Regions from separate parts of the Paenibacillus larvae subsp. larvae genome, predicted to be linked through region 3. Evidence: a T-box and tRNA genes for the amino acid it is inferred to sense, from the RefSeq annotation. Region 3 holds a T-box; the other regions hold tRNA genes.
What was found. The T-box of region 3 lies ahead of argS (arginine--tRNA ligase). A T-box ahead of a tRNA ligase gene usually reads a tRNA of that ligase, here a tRNA-Arg.

Region 1 (5,701 bases), 240 kb from region 3:
CCCCGTAACTTAGGGAGAAGGGGTGCCCCGGTAGAGTGAATAGCTCGAGGGGGCCGCAGTGAATAGGCCCAAGCGACTGTTTAGCAAAAACACAGGTCTATGCGAAGCCGCAAGGCGAAGTATATGGGCTGACGCCTGCCCGGTGCTGGAAGGTTAAGGGGAGTGGTTAGGGCTTAAGGCCCGAAGCTATGAACCGAAGCCCCAGTAAACGGCGGCCGTAACTATAACGGTCCTAAGGTAGCGAAATTCCTTGTCAGGTAAATTCTGACCCGCACGAATGGCGTAACGACTTGGGCGCTGTCTCAACGAGAGATCCGGTGAAATTTTAATACCTGTGAAGATGCAGGTTACCCGCGACAAGACGGAAAGACCCCATGGAGCTTTACTGCAGCTTGATATTGGACTTTGGTACGATCTGTACAGGATAGGTGGGAGCCTAAGAAGCCGGAGCGCCAGCTTCGGTGGAGGCAGCGTTGGGATACCACTCTGATCGTATCGGAGTTCTAACCCGGGACCGTGAACCGGTTCGGGGACAGTGTCAGGTGGGCAGTTTGACTGGGGCGGTCGCCTCCTAAAGAGTAACGGAGGCGTCCCAAGGTTCCCTCAGAATGGTTGGAAATCATTCGAAGAGTGCAAAGGCAGAAGGGAGCTTGACTGCGAGACCTACAAGTCGAGCAGGGACGAAAGTCGGGCTTAGTGATCCGGTGGTACCGCATGGAAGGGCCATCGCTCAACGGATAAAAGCTACCCTGGGGATAACAGGCTTATCTCCCCCAAGAGTCCACATCGACGGGGAGGTTTGGCACCTCGATGTCGGCTCATCGCATCCTGGGGCTGAAGTAGGTCCCAAGGGTTGGGCTGTTCGCCCATTAAAGCGGTACGCGAGCTGGGTTCAGAACGTCGTGAGACAGTTCGGTCCCTATCTGTCGTGGGCGCAGGAAATTTGAGAGGAGCTGTCCTTAGTACGAGAGGACCGGGATGGACGTACCGCTGGTGTACCAGTTGTTCCGCCAGGAGCACAGCTGGGTAGCTATGTACGGAAGGGATAAGCGCTGAAAGCATCTAAGCGTGAAACCCGCCTCAAGATGAGATTTCCCAAGTAGTAAGACCCCTTGAAGACGACGAGGTAGATAGGTTGGGGGTGGAAGCGCAGCAATGCGTGGAGCTGACCAATACTAATCGGTCGAGGGCTTATCCTAAAGAAACAACTGTTCTAAGTACACTTTGCTTCGCTGCTAGTTTTCAGGGTGCAAGAGGCTGGTTCAAGCTGCATGCCTTTTCTAAGGCAGGATATTTTCTCGCAGCCTGATCGAAGCAGTAACGCTTCGAAAAATCCGGTTTGGTGACGATAGCGGAAGGGAACCACGCGTACCCATCCCGAACACGGCCGTTAAGCCTTCCAGCGCCGATGGTACTTGGACCGAAGGGTCCTGGGAGAGTAGGACGTTGCCAAGCTGTATACCTGCGGGCATATAGAACCTGCTTGGGTCATTTCTAATGGAGAGGTGTCCGAGTTGGCCGAAGGAGCACGATTGGAAATCGTGTAGGCGTCAAAAGCGTCTCGAGGGTTCGAATCCCTCTCTCTCCGCCAGTTTTATTCGGCGGCGTAGCTCAGCTGGCTAGAGCGTACGGTTCATACCCGTAAGGTCGGGGGTTCAAGCCCCTCCGCCGCTATACAATCTTAATAAGGCCCGTTGGTCAAGGGGTTAAGACACCTCCCTTTCACGGAGGTAACAGGGGTTCGAATCCCCTACGGGTCACCATTATATGGACGCTTAGCTCAGCTGGGAGAGCATCTGCCTTACAAGCAGAGGGTCGGCGGTTCGATCCCGTCAGCGTCCACCATATTCGTAATAATTAAATCGTCGCGGGGTGGAGCAGTCCGGTAGCTCGTCGGGCTCATAACCCGAAGGTCGTAGGTTCAAATCCTGCCCCCGCAATATGGAGCTGTGGTGTAGAGGCCTAACATGCCTGCCTGTCACGCAGGAGACCGCGGGTTCGAATCCCGTCAGCTCCGCCATTTACTTTACCAACCCTTTTGTCATGTGGCGGTCGTGGCGAAGTGGTTAACGCATCGGATTGTGGCTCCGACACTCGAGGGTTCGATTCCCTTCGATCGCCCCATAACTTTTTTTGGGGGTTAGCCAAGCGGTAAGGCAACGGACTTTGACTCCGTCATGCATAGGTTCGAATCCTATACCCCCAGCCACATATGAGAGCCATTAGCTCAGTTGGTAGAGCACCTGACTTTTAATCAGGGTGTCGAAGGTTCGAGTCCTTCATGGCTCACCAGTTTTACAACAAGATCAGACACAAATTTCATAATTTGCGCGTGTGGCGGAATTGGCAGACGCACTAGACTTAGGATCTAGCGTCTCTGACGTGGGGGTTCAAGTCCCTCCACGCGCACCATTTGCGGAAGTGGCTCAGGGGTAGAGCATCGCCTTGCCAAGGCGAGGGTCGCGGGTTCGAATCCCGTCTTCCGCTTCACGTGCCCTTAGCTCAGCTGGATAGAGCGTTTGACTACGAATCAAAAGGTCGGGAGTTCGAATCTCTCAGGGCACGCCATTTTTATGTCGGGATGTAGCTCAGCTTGGTAGAGCACCTGGTTTGGGACCAGGGGGTCGCATGTTCAAATCGTGTCGTCCCGACCATATATAGATGTCCCAGTAGCTCAGCTGGATAGAGCAACGGCCTTCTAAGCCGTGTGTCGGGGGTTCGAATCCCTCCTGGGACGCCAGTGATTACCGAATCTTTCATTAGCTTGTGGGCTAAGAAAGGTTTTTTTATTTTGTTCTAGTTTAAAATGGACCCCCATTTAATAAATTAGCGTGGCCTGTTTTAGTATTAACAAGCTGAGACTGTGTTTAAAGCCCCTAAAAATCCTTGAGAGTGCTTGATTTATACCATTGCCAAGCTTGTCCATATTGTCTAAAATAAGATTAGGATAAAAGGTTTTTTTCAAGAAGAATCTACTTCATCCGGTTTGTCGTGTCCATTTCTTGTGTACCGTAAGCCGGACAATTATCACCAGGTTGTATGCTTGTTTATTTTTAGAAAAGAGGAAATCCTAAATTCCACTTAAGTGCGTGATTTTCTTTTCTTTTCACGATTCGCTGTGGTAAAATACGCTTTAGTGAGGTTAAACGGAAAAAGGTTTCAGAAATTGATGGAAACATATTTGCCTTCTCTACATACGATAAAAAAGACCGTAGATGCGGGAACATCCACGGTCTAACACAATAGATTGCCTTCAAGGGTAATCAGCTTCAATCATTGGGACGAAGATAGACCTCCTTGAGCCGCAAAGTCAAGGGAGGTCTACTTCTTTTTCTGCGAAAGGATCAGGACGACTAAGCTCGCGAAGGAAATCATCAGCGTCAGTGCGTCTTTCACTTCCACAGGGCATCACCTCCTGATTTGAGGTTAGCCGACACCCTTGAAACTTACTCTATTGTATGATTATTATATCACCAAGCTGGGAAAAGTTATAGAAATTTTTTCCATATTCTGCGTTTTTACCAGTCTTTTCTTAGCGAAAGAAGCTCCTTCAGTTCATCTGTATCCAATTCAGTGATCCAATTTTCCCCTTGGCCCACAATTTGCTGGCTTAGGCCGAGCTTCTGTTCGATCATCTCGTCAATCCTCTCTTCCAGAGTTCCCAAAGTTATAAATTTATGGACCTGCACATTTCGCGTCTGACCAATCCGGTAGGCCCGGTCCGTGGCCTGGTTTTCTACGGCTGGGTTCCACCAGCGGTCAAAGTGGAACACATGGTTTGCCGCTGTCAGATTGAGTCCCGTTCCTCCTGCTTTAAGCGACAGGAGAAAAACATAACGCTGCTCATCTTCAGGTAATGTAAGATCTTGAAAGCGTGCTATCATCTTATCCCGATCTGCTTTCGAGGAACCCCCGTGCAGGAAAAGTACAGGGTGTCCAAGCTCCTGCTCCAGTACGTGCTGGAGCAGAAAACCCGTGTCCACGAATTGGGTGAAGATAAGGCATTTATCACCTTCGTCACGAAGCTCGTGAACCATTTCAACCAGACGATCAAGCTTGCCGGACCGCTGCTCCCATGGCCCGCCCGGCCGTTCTTTGAGCACGAGGGCGGGGTGATTACAAATTTGTTTTAGCTTTGTTAAAGCAGCGAGAATGATACCGCGCCGTCCCATACCGCCAGCCTGATTCAATCTGTCGAGCATATCATGGATATAGTTTTCATACAGCGAAGCTTGTTCCGCAGATAGAGTAACAAATGTTTTGACTTCGTTTTTATCGGGCAGATCCAGTTGAATAGCCGGGTCTTTCTTAATACGGCGTAATAGGAAGGGCCTAATCAGTTTTTGCACCTGATTAATGGATTTCGTATCCTGTATTCGTTCAATTGAATGAACATACCGTTGGGTAAATTCCCTTTGGGTACCCAGGTAACCGGGATTAAGGAAATCGAAGATAGACCATAGTTCCGTCAAGCGGTTCTCAATGGGGGTACCGGTCAAAGCTATCCTATGGTGCCCCTTCAGCTTACGGATCGAGGCGGCCTGTTTGGTATAGGCATTTTTGATGTTTTGTGCCTCATCCAGACAAATTGAGTCCCAATATACGGTGCTGAGTTCTTCTTCATCTAGGTGAGACAACGTATATGAGGTCAGAACCAGATCGGTTGCGGATACCGCCTGCTCAAAAGAGACCCCTTTCCGCCGGTTAGGGCCATAATGCAGATGTACATTTAGTGAAGGAGCAAACCGCTTGAGTTCCATTTGCCAATTACCCAGGACGGATGTAGGACAAATGAGAAGGGAAGGAGAGGAGAGGCCTCCGTCTTCCTTTGCTTTTAATAAGTAGCTGATCCATTGAATGGTTTTTCCAAGTCCCATATCATCGGCCAGACATCCTCCAAGCTGCAGCTGTCTAAGAAAATGCATCCAGGAAATTCCCTCCGACTGATAAGGCCGCAGAGTCCCGCGAAACCCTTTGGGAGTGGAAATACCGGGAATTGAGGCCGCATGCGTCATACGGTCGATCAGCTGGCGTAAATGGTCTGTCACCTCCACTTCAAGAAGAAGCCGCTGTTTAGTTTTATCAGCTTCCCCGGAAACAGGAACTTGGTCTTCTCCTTCAAGAAGATGAAGTTCAAGTACATCCTTCAAAGTAAGACCTTTTTGCTTCTTCATTCTTTCGACCATCTGCTCCATCTGTTCGTAAAGCCCCGGATCGATTTGTACCCAGCGACCCCTGATTTGTACGAGATTGCGCTTTTCTTCCAGTAGCCTGAGGAATTCCCCTTCGGTCAGTTCAAGGTCTTCTATAACTAGTTTCCAGTCAAACTCCATTAGCTGCTTAAGCCCAATCAGAGATTCTCTGGCGGCTCCGGCCTGGCCTTTTAGCTTAGCTCTCATACGGGGCTTTATTCTTCTAATTCGTTCCCACCATTCAGGCAAAAAGATGGAATAGCCGGCTTCTACCAACCGCAAACTCCCTTCAGTCAGAAAACGCCAGGCTTCGTCCGTAGAAAGCTGCTTTTTCAAAGAATAAGGCTTTTTATCTTCCCTTAGCCAAGGAAGCATCATTATCCATTTCTTCGTGTCTTTTTGTACCCTGATTTGATGATCAATCCATTCTTTGGGTAAAGAAATTTCTTCTATGGCAGGCTTGCCATTTTCTTCGACGGTCCGAATTATAGCAGGATTGTCACGATCCT
Region 2 (5,701 bases), 1.8 Mb from region 3:
AACTGAAAATAGATACTCCCAAAGGATTGGCTATCCGGTTTCCTTTGGATCCCCCTCTGACTTTTTCAAACACATGGGTCCCATCTGCGCATGCTAAGGAAGTTTTCTTGCTTTTGGATCAGAGTCAAAAAGAGCCCCCTATGCTGCTTGTATTTACAACGGATCAAAGGTCTCATGTTTTTACTTTCAGTCATAATATTCAGCCTTTTTTGCATAAGAACCGAATAAGAATTCACAAATAAGGAATAAGGAATTCCGCTTGCTTAAAGCAGAAATAGGAGAAAAGCGGAATTCCTTATTCTTTCCGCCTACTGATTTGGCAGGAAAATAGGATGAGTCTGGTAAAAGAGGCTAACCGCCAATTTGTGACATACGACGCAAAGTCGGCTGATGGGATTGCTTTTCTCCTAGCAGCGCCTGGGCCATCTCATGGCTTTGGGGTTTAAGGTCCAGCGCCCGGAAAAACAAATCCATGATGGCCTTTTCATCACCAATATACGGTCTGACATTGAACTCATCGGACCAATATAAGCAGGGCTTAATATTCCCGTCTGCCGTTAACCTCAGCCGGTTACAGCTTTCACAAAAATGATCACTCACCGGGTGGATCAAACCAAAAGTTCCTGCAGCTCCATGAATTCTGAAGTTTTGCGAAGGCCCGTTCCCGACAATCCCCTTAACCTCCTGTACTTCCCATCCTTGTTTTGAGCATTCCTCCATCACTCTTGCAAGGGAGACATATCGGCCGCGCCATTCTTGGTCGTCATGACCAATCGGCATATATTCAATAAATCGAACTTGAATAGGATGGTCCCGGCTCAATTCGATAAAATCAACGATTTCATCGTCATTGATTCCTTTCATCAATACTACATTTAACTTTATCGGGTTAAACCCAACCTTGGCCGATGCGTTCAATCCCTCGAGAACTTTCTTTAGCTTGCCCCCTCTTGTAATAAATGCAAACCGGTCTTCTTTTAGAGAGTCAAGACTAATGTTGATTCTTGTAAGCCCTGCCGCTTTTAACTGCTCTGCCTTTGGTCCAAGGAACATGCCATTCGTTGTCAAGGCAATATCTTCAATTCCAGGAATAGAGGATAGTCGATTAACCAGATCTTCAATATGTTTACGAACAAGAGGCTCTCCTCCGGTTAATCTCAATTTTCTCACTCCCAGTCGGGCAAGTACCCTAACTACTGTTGTGATTTCATTAAAAGTTAACAAGTGATCATCCGGTTCAAACTCCATCCCTTCTTCAGGCATGCAGTAAACACAGCGTAAGTTACAGCGATCTGTGACCGAAATCCGTAAATAATCATGGACCCGGCCGTAGCGATCTATCAATACATTCTGCACACTTGTTCCTCCTGTTCCCGTAATTTTATGACCAAGACTATTTAAGGCTGTTTTCCTGCTGTTTTGGAGAGTTGAATCAGCTTATTCTCAAAACTGGTGCGCCAACTATCGGAAAGAGCCTCAACTTCTAACAATTTAAAATACCTTTTTTATTTTCACGTTCATGATATTTAAGCCTGTTTGCAAAGGAGACTGTTATTTCTTTGGCATCTCGCTTGAGGAGTTTAATTTCGGGACAGTCTGAAATAGTTCCCTCCTCCAGTATTCTTGCATAATAACCTGTATATCCCAAATTCGCTACTTCAGAAACAATCTCTGGTACTCCAAATTGAAAGATATCGCCAATATACACCTCATTTTCCGGCATTCCTTCTACTGTCAAGTTTTCTCCGAAAGCCCCGAAAGACAAATTCTGCTGAAGGTTGGATTCCCAAAAAGGATAATGCTCGTAGCAGTATATACACAAGGCTTTATCAGGTCCACCATGATATTTCAAGTCTGCCTGCCCATCACCTGTCAGGTTTGTCTTATTCAAGAAAACAGGGAACTTAACTGGTGTTTTAAAAATGCCTGTCTTCGTCAGTTTCCCGTGAAAACAGGCCTCAATAGGCATTCCAGCATTTACGGATTTGACTAAAGGCTCGGCCACTTCGTTGTCCTCCTGGTGAATAATCTACATGTTTCAAATTATACCAGCTGTAGGATTGAAGAGAAACATGCAATCTTAATAACGGATTGATACTATTAGAATAAGATAAGCTGGAAAACAATAAAAAACCTTGACGGTAGGTATTAAGCCGCCAAGGTTTTCTAATTGTCTTGGACCCGATATGTGTATACCTTCCAAAAACTATCTTGCTCTTGGTCCATACCATTAGCCTCCAGTACGGATTTTGCGATAAGTATCAATAAAGGAAAGAACATCCACACGTTTTCCTCTTTTTTTGGCCACTCTTGCCATTCGAAGGAGAGTCGTCCAAAATTCATCTAATACAGCGGATTCCGGATAAGTTTCTTCCTTTTTCCCTATTTTCGTGGTTGATGGTGAGACAGGTGCTTGGTCACTGGAGATGAGCATTTGAATTTGTTTTCTTTTCCACTCGTCACCTTTTACGTAAGTTACACCGATTTCCCGCATTTTTTTTCTAACTGAGGTCACAGGACGCTCCAATTCTTTAGCAATGACAGCAGGAGGGCAATCTTTCGACAGCACTATCAACCTATCCAATTCTTGGCTAGTCCATGATCTCTTTGACATGCTATTCACTCCATTCCTTCCTGTTCATATGATAATTTTCCCTATAAATAATTCTAACAAAATCATAGCAAGTAATTGTTACATAAGTTTTAGGATTATTTTAACATATAGCTACAAATTTGTGTCGAATTTCGGTACTTTTTATCTATCATATAGACCAAATGGTATGATACTATCGTCATGTTTTTCCTTTTATCGGAAAATTAAATGAGTGAGTTTAATTTCGGCCGGGACTTCAGCCTATAACTTAAGTCCATCTGATTTACCTTCATCCGGAAACTTATTTATATTTTCTGTATTCACTTGAATGGAGGATTCTTTTCTCCTTTTTACAAATTGGGTTTGAATTTTTTTTCTGATTTTTGACAATTTAAGGCAGTATTCACGCATTTATTTCCGAGGAAATATTATCCAACAATATTTGTCTTTCAAAGCATCTTTCCAAAAGGAACTTTGATTTGTGCTATGATATAACAAAAGAAACGAAAGTCCTCTATTTTATTTCGGCTGCTGATTTATTTTTTGTTAACTTGAGTTACTCAATTTCATAATACAACTGGTGAGCACTTAATAGAGAAGATATAGATAGATACGGTCCAGATTTATCTATATCTTGTACCCGTTCCGATGGATATCTAAGTTATGAAATGGATTCGACTATCAGTTTATGAACTTAAGGAGGTTATTTTTAATGAAATTAACAGTAAGAAATAAAGAAATGTACATAATTGATGAGGGAGAGGGTCCAGCATTGGTTTTCCTTCACGGTTCCCCTTTTGAGGGGAGCATGTGGATTAATCAACTGGATTATTTTAAATTGTCTTACAGGGTAATTGCACCTGACTTTAGAGGAATGGGACAATCTCAAGACTCCAAGCATCCATTTTCATTTGAAGAATTAGCCGAGGATATACTTGCTTTGCTGGATAATTTGGGTATTGTCCAATTTGTTTGCTGTGGTCTTTCCATGGGAGGATATGTTGCATTTTCCTTATGGCGTAAAGCGCCTGAGCGAATCCTGGCGTTTATTCTGACGAATACAAGACCGGATGCGGACACAGTCGAAGGCCAAACAAAACGATTGCATACAGCTGGGAACCTGCTTGAACATGGCTCCAACCAGTTAGTTGAGCAGATGTTACCAAACCTTGTTGCCGCGGATACTAAAAAAGATAATCAAAAACTGGTACAAGATATCCAAAACATGATTCTGTCCATGGACCCGGCCGGTTTGGCACACATCAGTCTGGCTATGGCATTTCGTGAGAGTTCGATTCAGGATTTATCTTCCATTTCTGTTCCTGTCTTAATCGTAGCCGGAACCGAAGACCCTATTACTCCTCCCGATGTGATGCAGCGAATGGCGGATAAAATTCCTGATTCCCAATATGTTCAGATAGATAAATCCGCACATCTGACACCTTTGGAGCAACCTGGCTGGTTCAATAAACAGGTAAAGTCCTTTCTAAAGCAAATGTTCCAATAATAAGGGTAATGAATGCTGCTAGTAAAAAAGAAATCAAAACAAATTGGAAACAAAAAATAACAGAATTATTCTTGAAAAGAAATGCAGTGGAATTGGGTATATAGAAAAAGCAAGTGCAGGGTAATAGCTGCACTTGCTTTTTGAATTATGCCGGTGAAGGGACTTGAACCCCCACTCTCTTGCGAGAAACGGATTTTGAGTCCGTCGCGTCTGCCATTCCGCCACACCGGCTTACTGGCGTGCCCTAAGAGATTCGAACTCCTGACCTTTTGATTCGTAGTCAAACGCTCTATCCAGCTGAGCTAAGGGCACTTACTATTCGATAGAACTGGTGCCGAAGACCAGACTTGAACTGGTACGGTAGTCACCTACCGCAGGATTTTAAGTCCTGTGCGTCTGCCGATTCCGCCACTCCGGCGTAAATAATGGAGGCGCCACCCAGATTCGAACTGGGGGTAAAGCTTTTGCAGAGCTCTGCCTTACCACTTGGCTATGGCGCCTTAGGATGGAGCGGAAGACGGGGTTCGAACCCGCGACCCTCGCCTTGGCAAGGCGATGCTCTACCACTGAGCCACTTCCGCATTAAACTGGGGGTATAGGATTCGAACCTATGCATGACGGAGTCAAAGTCCGTTGCCTTACCGCTTGGCTAACCCCCAACAGGACTATATGGGGCGATCGAAGGGAATCGAACCCTCGAGTGTCGGAGCCACAATCCGATGCGTTAACCACTTCGCCACGACCGCCATAAAACTTTGGCAGGGGCAGCAGGAATTGAACCCACACTAACGGTTTTGGAGACCGCTGTTCTACCTTTAAACTATGCCCCTATAATATGGTGGAGGCTGATGGATTCGAACCACCGAACTCGTAAGAGAACAGATTTACAGTCTGCTGCGTTTGGCCACTTCGCTAAGCCTCCACATTATAAAACTATGCGATGGTGCCGGCGAGAGGACTTGAACCCCCAACCTACTGATTACAAGTCAGTTGCTCTACCAATTGAGCTACACCGGCTGGTCGCTATGGTGGCTCGGGACGGAATCGAACCGCCGACACGAGGATTTTCAGTCCTCTGCTCTACCGACTGAGCTACCGAGCCTCAACTTATTTCCAGAACTTCCATGACATCATGATTCATGGAATAGAATGGCGGAGCTGACGGGATTCGAACCCGCGGTCTCCTGCGTGACAGGCAGGCATGTTAGGCCTCTACACCACAGCTCCATATTGCGGGGGCAGGATTTGAACCTACGACCTTCGGGTTATGAGCCCGACGAGCTACCGGACTGCTCCACCCCGCGGCAATTAACCTTAGAAGCAAGCGTATCTGCTAATCGCTTATGCCTATCTTCCGGGTTAAATTATGGTGGACGCTGACGGGATCGAACCGCCGACCCTCTGCTTGTAAGGCAGATGCTCTCCCAGCTGAGCTAAGCGTCCATATAAAGCAATGTGAGTTCAATTATATTAGGTTCTCACTGCTTTGTCAAAAGAAAAATTATACATGGTGACCCGTAGGGGATTCGAACCCCTGTTACCTCCGTGAAAGGGAGGTGTCTTAACCCCTTGACCAACGGGCCGGATATATAATGGCGGAG
Region 3 (5,701 bases):
AAGATCCGCGGCTTATCCAAATCCAGTCCCTGGAAGAGTGCCCTTTTCCCCCTTGGATCCCATATGCCATCCTGTATACGGTGGGCATAATTCCAAAGATGAATCATCATCAGGTCTTTGAAGGCATATCTGACCTCCTTCAAGTTAAATCCCGACACATGCTTCCAAAACGATTTGGCCGCCTCCGATTTTTCAGCCGGTACATTTTTCTCGAACCATTCATGAAAAGATTTGTTGAAATACTCCCAGGAAGTATGGGCAGGCATGGACTTCCCCTGTTTTTTTTCCAGGAAGTACGGGTCTTTGACATATTCTCAACCTGATATGGCTTTCCAACCTCTTTCCAGCTAAGCAAAGACCAGTCTCTTACTATATTTGCGTTTAAAAAACGGTCGGGATGCAGATTGCGAGCATTGCGCAGATCAATCCTATAATTGGGTGTGAGTCTGGTAGTCTCCAAAGGCAGCTCGTAAAACGGTTCACCCGGATGCTGAATCTGGACAGACACGGCTTTCCCTCCTTCAAAAGATATTCTTGATATGAAACATTTTCAACATGGAATGTTCTTTACTTATATGTATGTTCTTGGAAAAGAAAGCGATTTCTTTTTTATTCAGCAAAAAGACCACTTATGGAAAGCGGCCTTCCCCTATAAGGAGAAAGCCGCCTCACATTTATCTGTTATCCACTTGTTCCGGATACATATCATGGTTCATCATCCGGTGCTCGGCCATCTGTTCATACTTGGTGCCGGGCTTTCCATAATTGCAATAAGGATCAATGGAGATACCGCCGCGCGGAGTGAATTTGCCCCACACTTCAATGTATTTCGGCTGCATCAGTTCTATCAGATCATCCATAATGACATTCACACAATGCTCGTGGAAATCTCCATGATTGCGGAAGCTGAACAGGTACAGCTTGAGTGATTTGCTCTCTACCATTTTCTGATCAGGGATATAGCTGATATAGATGGTAGCGAAATCAGGCTGGCCCGTCATCGGGCACAAGCTTGTAAATTCAGGGCAGTTGAACTTGACGAAGTAATCCCTGTCCGGTTTTTTATTGTCAAAGGATTCCAGAACACCCGGGTCATACTGGGTAGGATACTGGGTCTTCTGGTTTCCGAGTAAAGTCAGCCCCTCTATTCCTTTTTCATGAGACACTTCTGTTCGCTCCTTTTCGAATAACATTCTTTTACATCTGCGTAACGTATTTTCTACACACCGCGTTTATTGCCCCAAAGAAAAGCATGAAGCTGCGGAAGTACCATTACATCATTCAAATCCCCGGATGCAACGGTTTTCCGGATAAGCCATTCATACCGGTCAAGGAGCTGCTCAAGCAGTTTTGCGTTATCAGCCGTATAAATATCCGGGTTGCCAACCTGAAGATACATCGGTACGAGAGGATACCTTTGATGAACCCGTTTAGCATATTGAAAATCAATGTCGTCAAATACGACTACTTTCAGGCTTACCCGCTGCATGGGGTGGCTTTGCATGCGTCCCCGTAACTTTTCTGCAATCTTGTCAAGCATGCCCCAATCGGTTGTCATACCGGAACTTGGAGGCTTAGGGGATAAAGTAACGTCATCCACAGCCAAAAGCCAGTCCTGCCACTTGGAGCCCTGGGTCTCAATGGCTGTACGGATTCCTTGAGACTGCAAAAGGCTCACGAGTTTCCCCATTTGTGAAAGCAGCACCGGATTACCGCCTGATATCGTAACATGGGAAAATCTCTTTCCGCCAAGGCGTTTCAGTTCTTCCACAATATCTTCCGGAGACAGCATCCGGATTTGATCTTTGCCGCTTCCGTCCCACGTAAAGGAGGAATCACACCAGCTGCATCTGTAATCACAGCCGGCTGTCCGTACAAACATCGTTTTTTGGCCAATGACCATACCTTCTCCCTGAATTGTTGGCCCGAATATTTCCAGCACAGGAATATTAGTCACCGGTGATCCACTCCCGTCTGGCCTCTGCAAAGCTGGTCGGTGTTTCGTAAAGGCGGACGAATTCTACCCGGGCACCTTGTTCTTCCATGATCCGGTCCGGAAGAGACTCCTCCATTTTTTCAAACAGCCAGACCACCATATTCTCCGCAGTTGTATTCATAGCCGGGAGTGTTTCGTTCAGATAACGGTGATCCAAATAAGGCTCGATATCCTGTTTCCAAATTTCCTTGATATCAGCAAAGTCCACCATCAGGCCGATATCATTCACGCGGCCGCTAATCCCGAAGACCGCTTTATAGGTATGCCCGTGCAGATTTTTACATTTTCCTTCATAGGCATGCAGATGATGGGACGCGTCGAAAGTGAATTCTTTACTGACTAACACCCGTTTATGATGATAACGAAGCTGGCTGCACGCAATATCCTGACCTGCCCGCTGCAGCTTATCTACAATACGGAAATCACCTGGACGCGTCATTGTATTACAGCCCCTTTCACCGCCAGTTGTTGTTCATATTGCTTGAGTCCCGCATTTCTAAGTTTGCATGCCGGACACTCTCCGCACCCGCTGCCCATAACTCCGTTATAGCAGGTTAACGTTTTTTCTTTAACAAATTCATAGGCGCCGAGCTGATCGGCCAGTTCCCATGTCTGGGCTTTGTTTAGCCACATTAAAGGTGTATGAATGACAAACGGATAATCCATAGCCAGATTAAGTGTCACATTCAATGACTTGATGAAAGCGTCCCGGCAATCCGGATACCCGCTAAAATCCGTTTCGCATACTCCCGTAACCAGATGCCTTGCCCCCGCCTGCTTAGCCATAACAGCCGCAAATGTAAGAAACAGCATGTTTCTTCCGTCTACAAAAGTGGAAGGCGGTTCCCCTTCCTTTTCTTCTATGGCCATGTCTTTTCGGGTCAAAGCGCTGGGCGCCAGCTGATTCAACAGGCTCATGTCCAGAACCGTATGCTTTAAGCCCAGTTCTTCTGCAATGCTTTTAGCCACTTTCATTTCCAAACTGTGTCTTTGCCCGTAATCAAAAGTTACGGTTTCTACCTCACCAAATTGCCGGAGAGCCCAGAACAAACACGTAGTGCTATCCTGCCCCCCGCTAAATACAACAATAGCTTTCTCTTGTTTCACAGTAATTCAGCTCCTTAGTTTTTTATAGAGGGAAGATCTCGAACCTCTCCCATGCTGTAGCAGCACGGATTTTCTTTTATAAAATAAGCATACAGCTGGGACAAAGGCTATTATACCGGATTCCCCTGCTCCTGGCTATGTCCTTTCTTATCCAGCCTCTTGTATTCTCTTCACGGCTGCTGTACAATGGAATACAATTTAGGGAAAACGATCAGCATCTAAAATTCTATAACCTGTCAACATCGAGGATTGGGAGAGTAATCCTGATAGAGCGGTAACAGCGAACCGGGTTGGTGGAAGCCGGTACTAAGCATCAGGATGAAGCGCCCCCAGGAGATGGTCTTCTGAACAGCTTTTCAGCTTGTGTAGGAAGATCCGGCATTCACCCCGTTAGCGTGCAAAGCGGCCGTAACAACCGGCTGGTATGAATAATACTTGTCCGTTATTGTTATCCGGCACCAAGAGTGGTACCGCGGGAACTGCAGGCTCTCGTCTCTTTTTAAGGAGACGGGAGCCTTCTTTTTTTGAAAGGAGGAAGTATCTTGTCTATGTTAACGAAATATGCGGCCCATCTGCTAAAAGACGTCCTTCCCTTGGACGCAGAGGATATTCATCAGGTACTGGAACCCCCCCTTCCGGGGACATGGGGGATGTAGCCTTCCCCTGCTTTCATGCTTCCAAACTGCTTAGGAAGCCGCCGGCACAGATAGCTGCCGAGCTTGCGGCCGCCATTCATGCAGAAGGAGTCAGGGCAGAAGCGGCAGGCCCTTACATCAATTTATTCTTTACTCCCTCTGTATACGGGGACCTGCTTCTTCAAGGAATGATGAATCCGGAATTCGGCAAACCTGATCTGGGCCAAGGAAAGCGGGTCATTATCGACATGTCTTCCCCGAATATCGCCAAGCCGTTCGGCATTGGGCACTTACGTTCTACTGTGATCGGAAACGCCTTGTATAACTTGTACAAAGAGACCGGGTTTGAACCTGTAAGTGTGAATCATTTGGGAGATTGGGGCACGCAATTCGGCAAGCAGATTTGCGCTTATAAGCATTGGGGCAGCGAGGAGAAGCTGAAAGCAGACCCGATCCGCGAATCACTGGAGCTGTATGTCCGTTTTCATGAAGAAGCTGAGCAGTATCCGGAATTGGAGGATGAGGCAAGGGGCTGGTTCCGCAAGCTGGAGACGGGAGATGAGGACGCCAAACGCTTATGGGAATATTTTGTAAAAGTCAGTTTGAATGAATTTGAGCGCATGTATGATAAACTCGGAGTCAAATTTGACCATACCCTTGGGGAAAGCTTCTATAATGACAAAATCGTTCCTGTAATTAAGGCCTTAAAAGAGCAAAATCTGCTTGAGGAAAGTGACGGGGCTTATGTGGTCAGGCTGGATGAAGAAGGAATGCCGCCCTGTCTCATCACCAAATCTGACGGCACTACGATTTACCCGACCCGTGATCTGGCAACGGCTATATACAGACATGATGTAATGAAGGGAGACAAGCTGCTGTATGTAGTAGGCGGAGAGCAGAAACTGCACTTTAAGCAAGTCTTTGCCGTACTCGGCAAGCTTGGAAAAACCTGGGTTGAAAGTTGTGAACATGTCCCCTTCGGCCTGATGAAATTTGCAGGCAAAAAAATGTCTACCCGCAGAGGGCGTGTTGTTTCCCTGGAGGAAGTACTGCAGGAAGCCGTAAACCGGGCAAGAGAGATTATTGAAGAAAAAAACCCGCTTTTGCCGGATAAAGAGCATGTGGCTGAAGCTGTCGGTATCGGAGCCATAGTCTTCGGGGACCTGAAAAATAACAGAGTTAACGAGATTGATTTTTCACTGGATGAAGCATTGAATTTTGATGGAGAAACGGGCCCGTATGTGCAGTATACATTCGCAAGAACACAGAGTGTACTTGCGAAAGCAGAGTGGAATTTTTCCCTGGCTGATTGCAAAAACATCCTCTCCCATTCAGATCTGAACAGCATAAACCATTCATCCGTCTGGCAGCTAATCAAACAGCTTTCCCTTTATCCGCAAGCTATTGAACGGGCAGTGAAACGGAACGAGCCTTCCGTGGTGGCGCGTTACGCATTAGAGACTGCCAAAGCTTTTAACCGCTTTTATAATCTGAACCGGATATTGGCCGAGGACGAGAAAGAACAAAAAGCCAAGCTGATTGTTACAACCGCGGCTGCGGAAATAATCCGAAGGTCATTGCATTTGCTGGGCCTTAAAACGCCGAAGCAGATGTAAAGGGGCATCAGGAAAGCCAGCCATACAAACTGTAACCCGCAGTATAATCACTTTTATAAAGTGCTATGCGGGTTATAGTTTAATATGGAGTTAGTGGATTTTACCCAGCGGGCCTTTTAACGGCAAAGCTTTGTTTTTAATCTGAAGTCTTATTCTGCTATTGAACCTCTCATGACTAAAGTTACGAGATTCTTGGGAACAGAGCGTACTTATTATGTAGTGGCATACACTACCAACAGCGGTTTCTCTTATATACCAAGCTATTCCCGCAGTTCCTACGGTTATTGTTATTCAGAAAATCTGTACGTTGATACATGACTTTTTCATGTAATCTAGCAACTTTTCGT

Region 1: it has a tRNA-Arg gene. The T-box ahead of argS (arginine--tRNA ligase) is inferred to sense a tRNA for this amino acid. The anticodon was not compared.
Region 2: it has a tRNA-Arg gene. The T-box ahead of argS (arginine--tRNA ligase) is inferred to sense a tRNA for this amino acid. The anticodon was not compared.

The regions. Positions count from the first base shown of each region.
Region 1 is NZ_CP019687.1:3,048,436-3,054,136, reverse strand. It holds rRNA gene BXP28_RS15925 (23S ribosomal RNA) at 1-1,199, shown strand, start outside; rRNA gene rrf (5S ribosomal RNA) at 1,339-1,455, shown strand; tRNA gene BXP28_RS15915 (tRNA-Ser) at 1,500-1,591, shown strand; tRNA gene BXP28_RS15910 (tRNA-Met) at 1,601-1,674, shown strand; tRNA gene BXP28_RS15905 (tRNA-Glu) at 1,689-1,763, shown strand; tRNA gene BXP28_RS15900 (tRNA-Val) at 1,770-1,845, shown strand; tRNA gene BXP28_RS15895 (tRNA-Met) at 1,867-1,940, shown strand; tRNA gene BXP28_RS15890 (tRNA-Asp) at 1,944-2,020, shown strand; tRNA gene BXP28_RS15885 (tRNA-His) at 2,049-2,124, shown strand; tRNA gene BXP28_RS15880 (tRNA-Gln) at 2,135-2,209, shown strand; tRNA gene BXP28_RS15875 (tRNA-Lys) at 2,217-2,292, shown strand; tRNA gene BXP28_RS15870 (tRNA-Leu) at 2,329-2,412, shown strand; tRNA gene BXP28_RS15865 (tRNA-Gly) at 2,416-2,487, shown strand; tRNA gene BXP28_RS15860 (tRNA-Arg) at 2,492-2,568, shown strand; tRNA gene BXP28_RS15855 (tRNA-Pro) at 2,578-2,654, shown strand; tRNA gene BXP28_RS15850 (tRNA-Arg) at 2,664-2,740, shown strand; gene BXP28_RS25245 (hypothetical protein) at 3,322-3,375, opposite strand; gene BXP28_RS15845 (DEAD/DEAH box helicase) at 3,519-5,701, opposite strand, start outside.
Region 2 is NZ_CP019687.1:328,371-334,071, reverse strand. It holds gene BXP28_RS01855 (hypothetical protein) at 1-242, shown strand, start outside; gene moaA (GTP 3',8-cyclase MoaA) at 352-1,356, opposite strand; gene BXP28_RS23760 (3-alpha domain-containing protein) at 1,398-1,490, opposite strand; gene BXP28_RS01845 (MOSC domain-containing protein) at 1,484-2,005, opposite strand; gene BXP28_RS01840 (hypothetical protein) at 2,231-2,614, opposite strand; gene BXP28_RS01835 (alpha/beta fold hydrolase) at 3,306-4,100, shown strand; tRNA gene BXP28_RS01830 (tRNA-Leu) at 4,249-4,331, opposite strand; tRNA gene BXP28_RS01825 (tRNA-Arg) at 4,336-4,412, opposite strand; tRNA gene BXP28_RS01820 (tRNA-Leu) at 4,430-4,518, opposite strand; tRNA gene BXP28_RS01815 (tRNA-Cys) at 4,527-4,600, opposite strand; tRNA gene BXP28_RS01810 (tRNA-Gly) at 4,607-4,681, opposite strand; tRNA gene BXP28_RS01805 (tRNA-Gln) at 4,688-4,759, opposite strand; tRNA gene BXP28_RS01800 (tRNA-His) at 4,771-4,846, opposite strand; tRNA gene BXP28_RS01795 (tRNA-Trp) at 4,857-4,930, opposite strand; tRNA gene BXP28_RS01790 (tRNA-Tyr) at 4,937-5,022, opposite strand; tRNA gene BXP28_RS01785 (tRNA-Thr) at 5,042-5,117, opposite strand; tRNA gene BXP28_RS01780 (tRNA-Phe) at 5,127-5,202, opposite strand; tRNA gene BXP28_RS01775 (tRNA-Asp) at 5,251-5,327, opposite strand; tRNA gene BXP28_RS01770 (tRNA-Met) at 5,331-5,404, opposite strand; tRNA gene BXP28_RS01765 (tRNA-Val) at 5,468-5,543, opposite strand; tRNA gene BXP28_RS01760 (tRNA-Glu) at 5,609-5,683, opposite strand; tRNA gene BXP28_RS01755 (tRNA-Ser) at 5,694-5,701, opposite strand, start outside.
Region 3 is NZ_CP019687.1:2,810,959-2,816,659, forward strand. It holds gene BXP28_RS14560 (class I SAM-dependent methyltransferase) at 1-266, opposite strand, end outside; gene queF (preQ(1) synthase) at 675-1,166, opposite strand; gene queE (7-carboxy-7-deazaguanine synthase QueE) at 1,220-1,957, opposite strand; gene queD (6-carboxytetrahydropterin synthase QueD) at 1,950-2,435, opposite strand; gene queC (7-cyano-7-deazaguanine synthase QueC) at 2,432-3,103, opposite strand; PreQ1 riboswitch class I at 3,112-3,156, opposite strand; T-box leader at 3,340-3,603, shown strand; partial or broken gene argS (arginine--tRNA ligase) at 3,652-5,354, shown strand.